Regions from separate parts of the Ensifer meliloti genome, predicted to be linked through region 2. Evidence: riboswitches for the same ligand, from Rfam matches in the RefSeq annotation. Region 2 holds a riboswitch; each other region holds the start of a gene.
The links. A riboswitch is a leader RNA that binds a small molecule or an ion and turns the genes downstream of it on or off. The one in region 2 is predicted to bind thiamine pyrophosphate.
Positions count from the first base shown of each region.

Region 1: linked by a shared signal. The riboswitch ahead of thiD (bifunctional hydroxymethylpyrimidine kinase/phosphomethylpyrimidine kinase) and the one ahead of thiB (thiamine ABC transporter substrate binding subunit) in region 2 are both predicted to bind thiamine pyrophosphate.
Region 3: linked by a shared signal. The riboswitch ahead of thiC (phosphomethylpyrimidine synthase ThiC) and the one ahead of thiB (thiamine ABC transporter substrate binding subunit) in region 2 are both predicted to bind thiamine pyrophosphate.

Region 1 is NZ_CP120364.1:384,520-387,788, reverse strand. Features, by position in the region: partial or broken gene PZL22_RS01685 (serine hydrolase domain-containing protein) at 1-637, shown strand, start outside; gene PZL22_RS01680 (peroxiredoxin) at 757-1,416, opposite strand; TPP riboswitch at 1,630-1,732, shown strand; gene thiD (bifunctional hydroxymethylpyrimidine kinase/phosphomethylpyrimidine kinase) at 1,861-2,661, shown strand; gene PZL22_RS01670 (hypothetical protein) at 2,722-2,970, shown strand; gene exoP (succinoglycan biosynthesis transport protein ExoP) at 3,013-3,269, opposite strand, start outside.
Region 2 is NZ_CP120365.1:2,187,283-2,190,551, forward strand. Features, by position in the region: gene PZL22_RS17595 (ABC-F family ATP-binding cassette domain-containing protein) at 1-430, opposite strand, end outside; gene PZL22_RS17600 (thiamine diphosphokinase) at 435-1,085, opposite strand; gene PZL22_RS17605 (GNAT family N-acetyltransferase) at 1,163-1,648, opposite strand; TPP riboswitch at 1,782-1,895, shown strand; gene thiB (thiamine ABC transporter substrate binding subunit) at 1,944-2,972, shown strand; gene thiP (thiamine/thiamine pyrophosphate ABC transporter permease ThiP) at 2,980-3,269, shown strand, end outside.
Region 3 is NZ_CP120364.1:799,655-802,923, reverse strand. Features, by position in the region: gene thiC (phosphomethylpyrimidine synthase ThiC) at 1-1,205, opposite strand, end outside; TPP riboswitch at 1,304-1,415, opposite strand; gene PZL22_RS03635 (aq_1923 C-terminal domain) at 1,621-3,269, shown strand, end outside.

The DNA of each region.
Region 1 (3,269 bases), on a different replicon from region 2:
GATGCAGGCGGGATTGGGGCGGATGTCCGGACCGAACTACGGCCGCTGGGTGTCTAGCCGTAATTGGGTTCGTTTCGCACTGGCACAGCCATTCGACGACGAGCCCGGAGGGCGGATGCTTTATTCGACCGCCTCGACCCATCTGCTCTCGGCAATACTGACCAAGGTCGGCGGCAAGCCGACACTGGCGCTTGCGCGCGAATGGCTCGATCCGGTCGAGGGTTTCCGGATCGGTGCCTGGGAGCGGGATCCCCAGGGCATCTATCTCGGCGGCAACCAGATGGCGATGAGCGCGCGGTCGCTGCTTGCCTTCGGCGAGCTCTATCGCAATCGCGGCCGCACCGCGGACGGACGGCAGGTCGTCCCGGCCGATTGGGTCGATCTTTCCTGGCAGCCGCGCACCGCCTCCCGTTTTACCGGCGACGGCTATGGATATGGCTGGTTCACGCGCCGGATCGGCGACGAGGATGTGTATTACGCTTGGGGCTATGGCGGCCAGATGCTCTACATAGTGCCGTCCCTGAACCTGACGGTGGTCATGACGTCGGATGAAAGCGGCCCCTCGGCACGCAACGGCTATCGCGACGCCCTGCACGGGGTTCTGGCGGAGATCATCTCCACCGCCAAAGCGGATTGAGGCAGGATGGTTCTGCCCTGTGGGTATTAAACAAGAATGTTAGGAAGAAGCGGTAAGGGTGCGTCAACCCTTGATGAATTGACGCGCCCTTACGACTGACTGTTGGCCAGCGGGTTTTGCTATGCCGTTGGCTGCTTCGTCTTCCGGAGATAGGGAAGCACGGTGTCGAAAGAGCCGAAACGCTGCACGGCGTCCTCGTTGGAGACGGCGGCCGTGATGATGACGTCCTCGCCCTGCTGCCAGTTGGCGGGCGTTGCCACCTGATGCTTGGCAGTGAGCTGGATCGAGTCGATGGCGCGCAGTATCTCGTTGAAGTTGCGGCCGGTGGTCATAGGATAGGTGAGGATCAGCTTGATCTTCTTGTCGGGGCCGATGACGTAGACCGAGCGCACCGTGGCATTGTCAGCCGGGGTGCGGCCTTCGGACGTCTCTCCGGCGCCGGCCGGCAGCATGTCGTAAAGCTTTGCCACCTTCAGATCGCGGTCGCCGATCAGCGGGTAGTCGACCTCGAAGCCGGTCGCGACCTTGATGTCGTTCTTCCACTTGGAGTGGCTCTCGACCGGATCGACCGAGATGCCGATGATCTTGACCCCGCGTTTGCGGAACTCCGGCTCGATCCCCGCCATGGCGCCGAGTTCCGTCGTGCAGACGGGGGTGAAGTTCTTCGGATGGGAGAAGAGGACAGCCCAGCCGTCGCCGATCCATTCATGGAAATTGATCGTGCCCTGCGTTGTCTCGGCGGTGAAATCAGGGGCGGTATCGTTGATGCGCAGACTCATGGCGTGTTCCCTCCTGTACGACGAAATTTCGCTAAGAATAACGCAATCTCCGCCGTTTTCGAGGAGGAAACGAGCGATTGACGGCGGCAGAAGGAATGACTGCATCATAGCTTGCCAATCTGCGGGTATATTTTTGCCGGCTGGCCTAAAAGATAGGTCTTACAAGCCTTTGCGCGGGCGCGTTGACATCGGTCTGCTACAGCCGCATAGATAGCGCATTCCGAGGGGAGCACTAGACGGTGCTGAGATGGCGTTGAGCCGGACCCTTGAACCTGATCCGGGTCATGCCGGCGTAGGAACGGAAAGAAGGCCGCCAGCGGCAAGTTCGCCTTTTCATCGCCTTTTCCTGGATCTCCGTGATGTTCCGTCTGGAGATCGATCGATGACGTCCATTGCCGTACCACTCGCAAGCATCATCTGCCCTCGTGCGAAGGAGGACTGCGCATGACGGCGATCGCGCTCAGCATCGCCGGCTCGGACTCGGGCGGCGGCGCCGGCATTCAAGCGGACCTCAAGACGTTTTCAGCGCTCGGCGTTTACGGCGCCAGCGTCATCACTGCGATCACGGCCCAGAACACCAGGGGTGTGACGGCCGTCGAGGATGTTTCCGCTGAAATCGTGTCGGCGCAGATGGACGCCGTCTTCTCCGACCTCGACGTGAAGGCCGTCAAGATCGGCATGGTCTCGCGTCGGGAAACGATCGCCGCCATTGCTGATGGATTGCGCCGGTTCGGGAAACTGGCCGTCGTGGATCCCGTCATGGTGGCTACCTCCGGCGATGCGCTGCTTCGTCCGGATGCCGTTGCCGCGCTCATCGAAGAACTGTTGCCGCTGGCGCTCGTCGTCACGCCCAATCTTGCCGAGGCCGCGCTCATGACCGGGCGCGCAATCGCCGGGGACAAGGCGGAGATGGCGCGCCAGGCGGAAGCGATCATGCGGACGGGCGCACATGCGGTTCTGGTCAAGGGCGGGCACCTGAAGGGCCAGGAGGCCACAGACCTCTTCTTCGACGGCGACACTCTTGTCCGCCTTCCCGCCGGGCGGATCGAGACGCGCAACGACCACGGCACCGGCTGCACGCTTTCGGCAGCCATTGCCGCCGGCCTTGCGAAAGGCGTGCCGCTGATCGAAGCGGCGAGCGCAGCCAAGGCGTATCTGCATGCCGCAATCTCAGCAGCCGACAGCCTGGAGATAGGTCAGGGGCGCGGTCCGGTTCATCACTTCCACCGATGGTGGAAAGATTGACTGCCGGGTGACGGCTCGGGGCGCTGAAGTGCCTCGCTATCGCCACGGTTGTTCAGCAGCATGACCGCTCCATGGCTTCGATTGGCAATCGGTTTTCGCGATATGCACTTTCTTACCCGCCGGCTGGAGGCTTTCAACCGTGACGACCTGCCGGATTGGCGGCGGTCGCCAAGCAGGGCGCGGCGTGCTCTTTCGATCCTGCCGTCGCTGGTCGAATATTCGCTCTTCTACGCGCTGGCACTGATTGCCCTTACGGCGGTCATTGCGTTAATGGCAGCCGCTTGGATCGTCGATCGCCGCAGGGTCTGACGGCGAAAGGCCGCGCACACAAGTGGCGCGGCCGCGGTCGCCTCAAGCGGCGGTGTTTTCCGTGATCGTATTCTCGACGTAATATTTGCCGTAGCGATGGCGATATTTCTCCGCCCCGTCGAAGTCGCTGTATTTGCCGAGCTCGTTCATGTCCGTCTTGTTGAGGATGACGCCCAGCACCTTCGAGTTGATCAACGGTTCCGAGTGGAGCAGATCGCGTACGAGCCGCGAAGGCGTCCTTCCCCATTCGACCACGAAGAGAATGCCGTCGGCCAGCGGCGCGAAGGCCTTGGCGTCGA
Region 2 (3,269 bases):
CGAGAAGCAGAATGTCGGGTTCCGGCGCAAGCACACGGGCAAGGGCGGCACGACGCGCCTCGCCGCCGGAAAGGCGCGTCGGCTCTTCCTCCCCGGTCAGCCCCAGATGCTGCAGCAGGTAGGCGACCCGGTAGGGATCGTCGCCTGGTCCGAGGCCGGCTTCCGCATAGGCCTGGACCGTATCGAAGCCGTCGAAATCGGGCGCCTGGTGGAGATAGCGTATGGTCACCGATGGATGCCTGAAGATCTCGCCCGACGGGGGTTCTACAAGCCCGGCGGCGATCTTCATCAGCGTCGATTTGCCCGAACCATTGCGGCCGACGAGGCAGATGCGATCGCCCGGCTCGACCTGCAGGCCCGCACCCGCGAGCAGCGGCGTGCCGCCGAAGGTCAGTAGAATGTCGTCAAGCTTCAGGATGGGAGGTGCCAAGGCATCAGGCTCCGGAAAGATCATAGGGCCGGGCGAGAATGACGGCCCGGCCGGATTTCAGGGTGAAGCGGACCGTGCCATCCGCGATGTTCGAAATGGTGCGCGACGAGCCGAAGGGCAGATGAAAATCCTTCAGCGGGTAGCGCACGTTCTCGATCGAGAGACCGTCAAGGTCCGCAAAGCCGAGGATCGAGAAGAGGCTGCCTTTCGGCAACTCGATCTCCTGCGAGCCGGGCAGCAGCGGATAGGCCTCCTCCTCGCCGGAGGTCATCATCACCGCAACGCCGCTCTCGGCAAGTGCGACGGTGCCGAGGAGGTGCAGGAAAGCGTGATCGCTGCGCGCGCCGCCGAGTCCGCCCGCGAAGACGAGCGAGGTCGCGCCACGCTCGAGGGCCGCCTCGACGGCGATCTCCCCGTCGGTCGCGTTCTTGGCAGCCGGATGGCGTTCACGCGGGACGCCGGCGAACTCGGCCAGAAGCGCCTCGTCCGTGGAATCGAAGTCGCCGACCCAGAGATCGGGAACGACCCCGAGCGTCCTTGCATGGCGCATGCCGCCGTCGGCGGCGACGAAGCGGCTGCCTTCGAGCTGTCGAGCGAGCCGGTCTGTCGGCGTCAGCGCGCCGCCGAGCAGGATGGTGAAGGGTGATCGGATCATGGCAGAAGCCCATAGCGCAAAGCAGCGGCGAAGGAAAAGGGCTCCGGCTGCTGTTTTGCGAACGCATGCTGCGCGGATCAGGTTCCGGACGCCGGATCCCCGGGGAAAAGCATGCCGTCATAGATGCCGGGCGTCGATCCGGCGATCTCCACCGCACCGACCGCGCGGGCATAGAAATCGGCGGGGCCGACGCCGCCGATGATCGCATAGGCATAGCCGGCGGCGCGCATGGACAGCAGGCTTTCGACGAGCAGGGCCTCGCCGATGCCCTTGCCGCGCATGGCCGCGTCCACTCCGGTCGGACCGAAGAAGCCGAGCGCGGTTACGTCATGGCATGCGAAGCCCACGATCCGGTCCCGATGGTGAGCGATGTGGATGCGCGCCGGCGTCGAGGAGAAGGCGGTTTCGGCCTCGCCGGCCCACCCGGCCCCGAAGCGCTCCTCGATCCAGGGAATGACGAGCCGCCGCTCGGCCGCAAGCGCCCGCCGGATGCGGACGTCGGGGTCGAGACGCGATGGACGGCCCTCGGGCAAGGCATAGAGGCGGACGAGCATGTCTGGCATGGAATTGTCTCCGCTTTCGGCGAACAAACGGCGCCGGCAATTGTTTGACTTTTAATAGCGCGCCCGGCGCGGACGGCAAACGTCCCTGCTGAAACTCAGCTTGCCTAAGCCGTCGCCGGAAGCTAAATCTTCTGCTGCTCTAACGGGGTGCCCTGGCCGGCTTTGCGACCATGGCTGAGAGGCTTCGAGCCAACCCGCGGAACCTGATCCGGCTCATACCGGCGGAGGGATTAGAAGCGATCGGACCGATACGCGCTTTTCCCATTGCAGCAACAACAAAGGGAGAGGTGCCAGAATGTCCAGTTCACTCCATCGAAAAATCCTTGGCCGGCTTGCGATCGCCGCCGCTTCGATCGCGGCATTTTCCGTGAGCGCGGCGGCCGCGGAAAAAACGCTGACGGTCTATACCTATGAGAGCTTCATCACCGAATGGGGGCCGGGCGCCAAGGTGGCGGAAGCGTTCGAGAAGACCTGTGACTGCAAGGTCGACTATGTAGGGGTCGCCGACGGGGTCGAACTCCTGACGCGGCTGAAGCTCGAAGGTCAGGGTTCCAAGGCCGACATCGTACTCGGCCTCGACACCAATCTGGTGGCGGAGGCGAAGGCGACCGGCTTCTTCGCACCGCACGGCGCCGATACCGCTTCCGTCAAGGTTCCGGGCGGCTTCTCCGACGACACCTTCATACCCTATGACTACGGCCATTTCGCCGTTGTCTACGACACAGAGGCACTGAAGGACCCACCGAAGAGCCTCAAGGAACTGGTCGAGGGCGATCCGTCGCAGAAGATCGTCATCGAGGACCCGCGGACCTCAACCCCCGGCCTCGGCCTCCTGCTCTGGGTGAAGTCGGTCTATGGCGACAAGGCCGGAGAGGCCTGGGCGAAGCTCAAGGACCGCGTGCTGACGGTCACGCCGGGCTGGTCGGAAGCCTATGGTCTCTTCACAAAGGGCGAGGCGCCGATGGTTCTCTCCTACACCACCTCGCCTGCCTATCACATGGTCGCGGAGAACACCGAGCGCTACCAGGCGGCCCCCTTCGCCGAAGGCCACTATATCCAGATCGAAGTCGCCGCATTGACGAAGAACGCAAAGGACCCGGAACTCGCCCGGAACTTCCTGACCTTCATGATCGGTCCGGAATTCCAGTCGATCATCCCGACGACCAACTGGATGATGCCGGTGACGGCGACCAAGGAACCGCTGCCGGAAGCCTTCGGCAAGCTCGTCGACCCGCAAAAGACGTTCCTCATTCCCTCCGGGGAGGTCGCCGCCAGCCGCAAGGCCTGGATCGACGAATGGCTGGCCGCCATGAGCCGGAACTGAGGCCGGATTGTCCGGCACAAAGGAAAGCAGAATGACAATCGCCGCCGGGGCCTTCGCCCTCGGCGGCATCCTGCTTTTCGTCGGCCTCGCCGGCGCGGCACTGCTTGGACAGTCGGCCGGCAGCGCCGGCGGTGGTCCGCTTTTCGATGCCTATATCTGGCGCATCACACGCTTCACGCTGCTGCAGGCCAGCCTCTCGACACTTCTTGCCATCCTATTCGCCATACCGGTTGCCCGGGCACTTGCCCGCCAGGCTTCGTTCCCCGGCCGCATCTGGGTGCTGCGGCTTCTGGCGCT
Region 3 (3,269 bases), on a different replicon from region 2:
CAGGCGATCTTCGTCAGTTCGCCGAGCGTTTCGAGCTCGGCGAACTGGGCCCTGTCGTTGGCGTCGGCGATCGAGCCGGGACGCAGGCCGTCGCCGAGCGAGAAGGAGACGTCATAGGCGCGGCAGATGTCGCAGATATCCTCGAAATGCTCGTAGAGGAAGCTTTCGCGATGGTGATGCAGGCACCATTTTGCCATGATCGACCCGCCGCGCGAGACGATGCCGGTGACGCGATCCACGGTGAGCGGAATATAGTGAAGCCTGACGCCGGCATGGATGGTGAAATAGTCGACGCCCTGTTCCGCCTGCTCGATCAGCGTGTCGCGGAAGACCTCCCAGGAAAGGTCTTCGGCGATGCCGTTTACCTTTTCCAGCGCCTGGTAGAGCGGTACCGTGCCGATCGGTACCGGCGAATTGCGGATGATCCATTCGCGGATGTTGTGAATGTTGCGGCCGGTGGAAAGGTCCATGACCGTATCGGCGCCCCAGCGCGTCGCCCAGACCATCTTCTCCACCTCTTCGGCCATCGAGGAGGTGACGGCGGAATTGCCGATATTCGCGTTGATCTTCACCAGAAAGTTGCGGCCGATGATCATCGGCTCGGCTTCCGGATGGTTGATGTTGGCCGGAATGATCGCCCGGCCGGCGGCCACCTCCTGGCGGACGAATTCCGGCGTCACGAAGTCGGGGACCGATGCACCGAAACTTTCGCCGTCTCGGGCGAGCGCCTCCTTCGCGGCCTTCCGGCCGAGGTTTTCGCGAATGGCGATGAACTCCATCTCCGGCGTGACGATGCCGGCGCGGGCATAGGCGAGCTGGGTCACCGCTTTTCCCGGCTTGGCCCTGAGCGGCCGATTGCGAACCGGGAATTCCGGCGTCAGCCTTTCGCCGGTCGCAAAGCCGTTGTCCTCGGCCTTCACTGCACGGCCGTCGTAGCTTTCGACATCGCCGCGCTTGAGAACCCAGTCGCTGCGAAGGCGTGGCAGGCCCGCGTCGATGCGGATATCGGCGTTTTCGACCGTGTAGGGACCGGAGGAGTCGTAAACGGTGACCGGCGGCTCGCCGGAGGTCGGATGGAGCGCGATCTCGCGCATCGGCACGCGGATGTCGGGATGGATATCGCCCGGCTTGTAGACCTTGCGGGACGCGGGAAGCGGTCCCTGGGTGACCGAGGGCGCCGCGGCGAGAGGTTTGACTAGATTCATCTTGAGGCTCCAAAGTTTTCGCGTTGGAGACCCAGTTCTGAAGCCGGAAGGATGAAAAGACGTTTGGCCGACGGATCGCGGGTACACGGAATCCCGGCTGTCGCACGTCTGCACCGTCCCTACGCCAGTATGAACTGGATCAGGTTCAACGGGTCACTGCGCGCTCTAGCAGTATCTCAGCCCCTTGCCGGGACCCCCCTGGTGAATGGCGCAATTAGGAACGGTTATCGGCGCGGCGTCAAGATGGTTTTTGAATGGCCGCCTCCGGCGCGGTCCGGTCCCGGGCGAGGATGTCGGGCGCGTCAGTTATCTGCTCTGGATTGTCCTCCCGCCATGCTTGCAAATGCAGCTCCTTGCATCTAATCACCCGTCACGAATGGGGCGCGGTGAAGCAGGTAGCGGAAGGACGATTGTCGTGGGGCAAGCTGAGGCAGGGACAAGAAGAAAAAAGAGACGCAAGGCGCTTTGGGCCGCAGTTGCGGTGATAGCAATCACGGCCGCCGGCATGGCCGGCTACAAGACCATCGTAGAAAATCGCGTGAGCAGGATGATCGCCGAGCGCGGTGGCAAGGCGGGCAGCGTCGAAGCGGATTTCCTTGGGCGAATTCATCTGCGCGACGTGGCCTTGCCGCTGAAGGACGGGTCGGACGTTCGTATCGCCGCGGTTGACGGCCGGCCCAGTATCTTTTTCCTCCAGGGCATGCTCGAAGTAAGCGGCCTTGAACTCAAGACTGCTTTCGGCACGGTCTCTGTCCCGCGCGCGGTCGTCGAAGAAGCAGATTTTGATCGCGGCACCTTGGAGCAGATGTTCGGCGGGAAGAGCGAACTCTCGATCTCCAAGCGAGTAGAACTTTTCACGGCAAGGCGTATCTCCGCCCCGGAGATCGTCTTCGCGCAGATCGTTGCCGGGACCGAGCAGAAGCTGATCTACAGGAACGTGGTCTCGGAAGGCATCGCCGATGGGCGTATCGCCCGCTATTCGGCGAGCGGCGGCAGCTTCGAAGTCGGCGTGGACCGTTCGGGGGGAGAGGGCGGCAGGAAGAATAGGGTGGCGGGTTCCATCGGAGCCGTGACGGCGCAGGATATCGATGCCGCCTATCTGGCGCGGCTCTATACCGAAAAAGCCGGCCCGGACGACAACGAGGCAAAGCCTGTCTATGGGCCGATTTCGGTAAAGGACATCGCCTTCTCGGATGGCGAGGCGAGCTTCGGCTATGACGAGGTTCGCAGCAGCGGCTTCAGCATGCGAATGCCGGCCGAGCCGCTGGTCGAGACGCTCGAAAAGCTGAAATCGGTCTCGGCGCCGGATCAATTGCCGCCGGCGGAACGCCAAGCCTATTTCAATCGGGTCTTGTCGATTATCGACATGACGAGGAAGGCCGACATGGAAATGCTCGGCCTTACGATCGACGCGCCGATGAAGGACGGTGACGAAGGCGAGAGGATCAAGGTTTCGATAGACCGCCTCGCCCTTGAGGTCGATGGACGGAAGCTTGACGGCACGCTGAATGGCCTCTCGATGGGAGAGGGCGCGGACTACATCAAGGTCTCCGAAGCGAGCATTTCGGGATTTTCCTGGAATTCGACCTTGGAGGGTCTGCAGAGGATGGTCGCGCTCGACGAGCGGCAGCGCGAGAATTTTCCCTTTACGACACTGTTGCCGGAATTCGGTACGGTCCGGCTGGCGGGTCTGGATGCCGATCTGCCCGATACAGAAACCGAAGGCGCTGAGAGCGACGCACAGGATTCGGTGCCGAGGCGCGTCCGCTTCTCGCTCAAGGATTACGAGTTGGCGCTCACGAAGCCCCGCAACGGCATTCCGACCGACATCCGCATCAGATATCAGGATCTGACCCTGCCGATCCCGGAGCATATGCACGACGAGCCGTTCGCGCAGCTTCGCAACCTCGGTTTCAATGAGGTGGTCCTGTCGTCCAACATCGAAGCCGCCTGGGACGAGCCGAGCCAGACTCTGGTCATCGGGGATATCTCCACACGTGGAAAAGATATCGGCGGCTTTTCCCTCTCCGGCCTGCTGGGGGGCGTGAGCGGCGACTTCTTTTC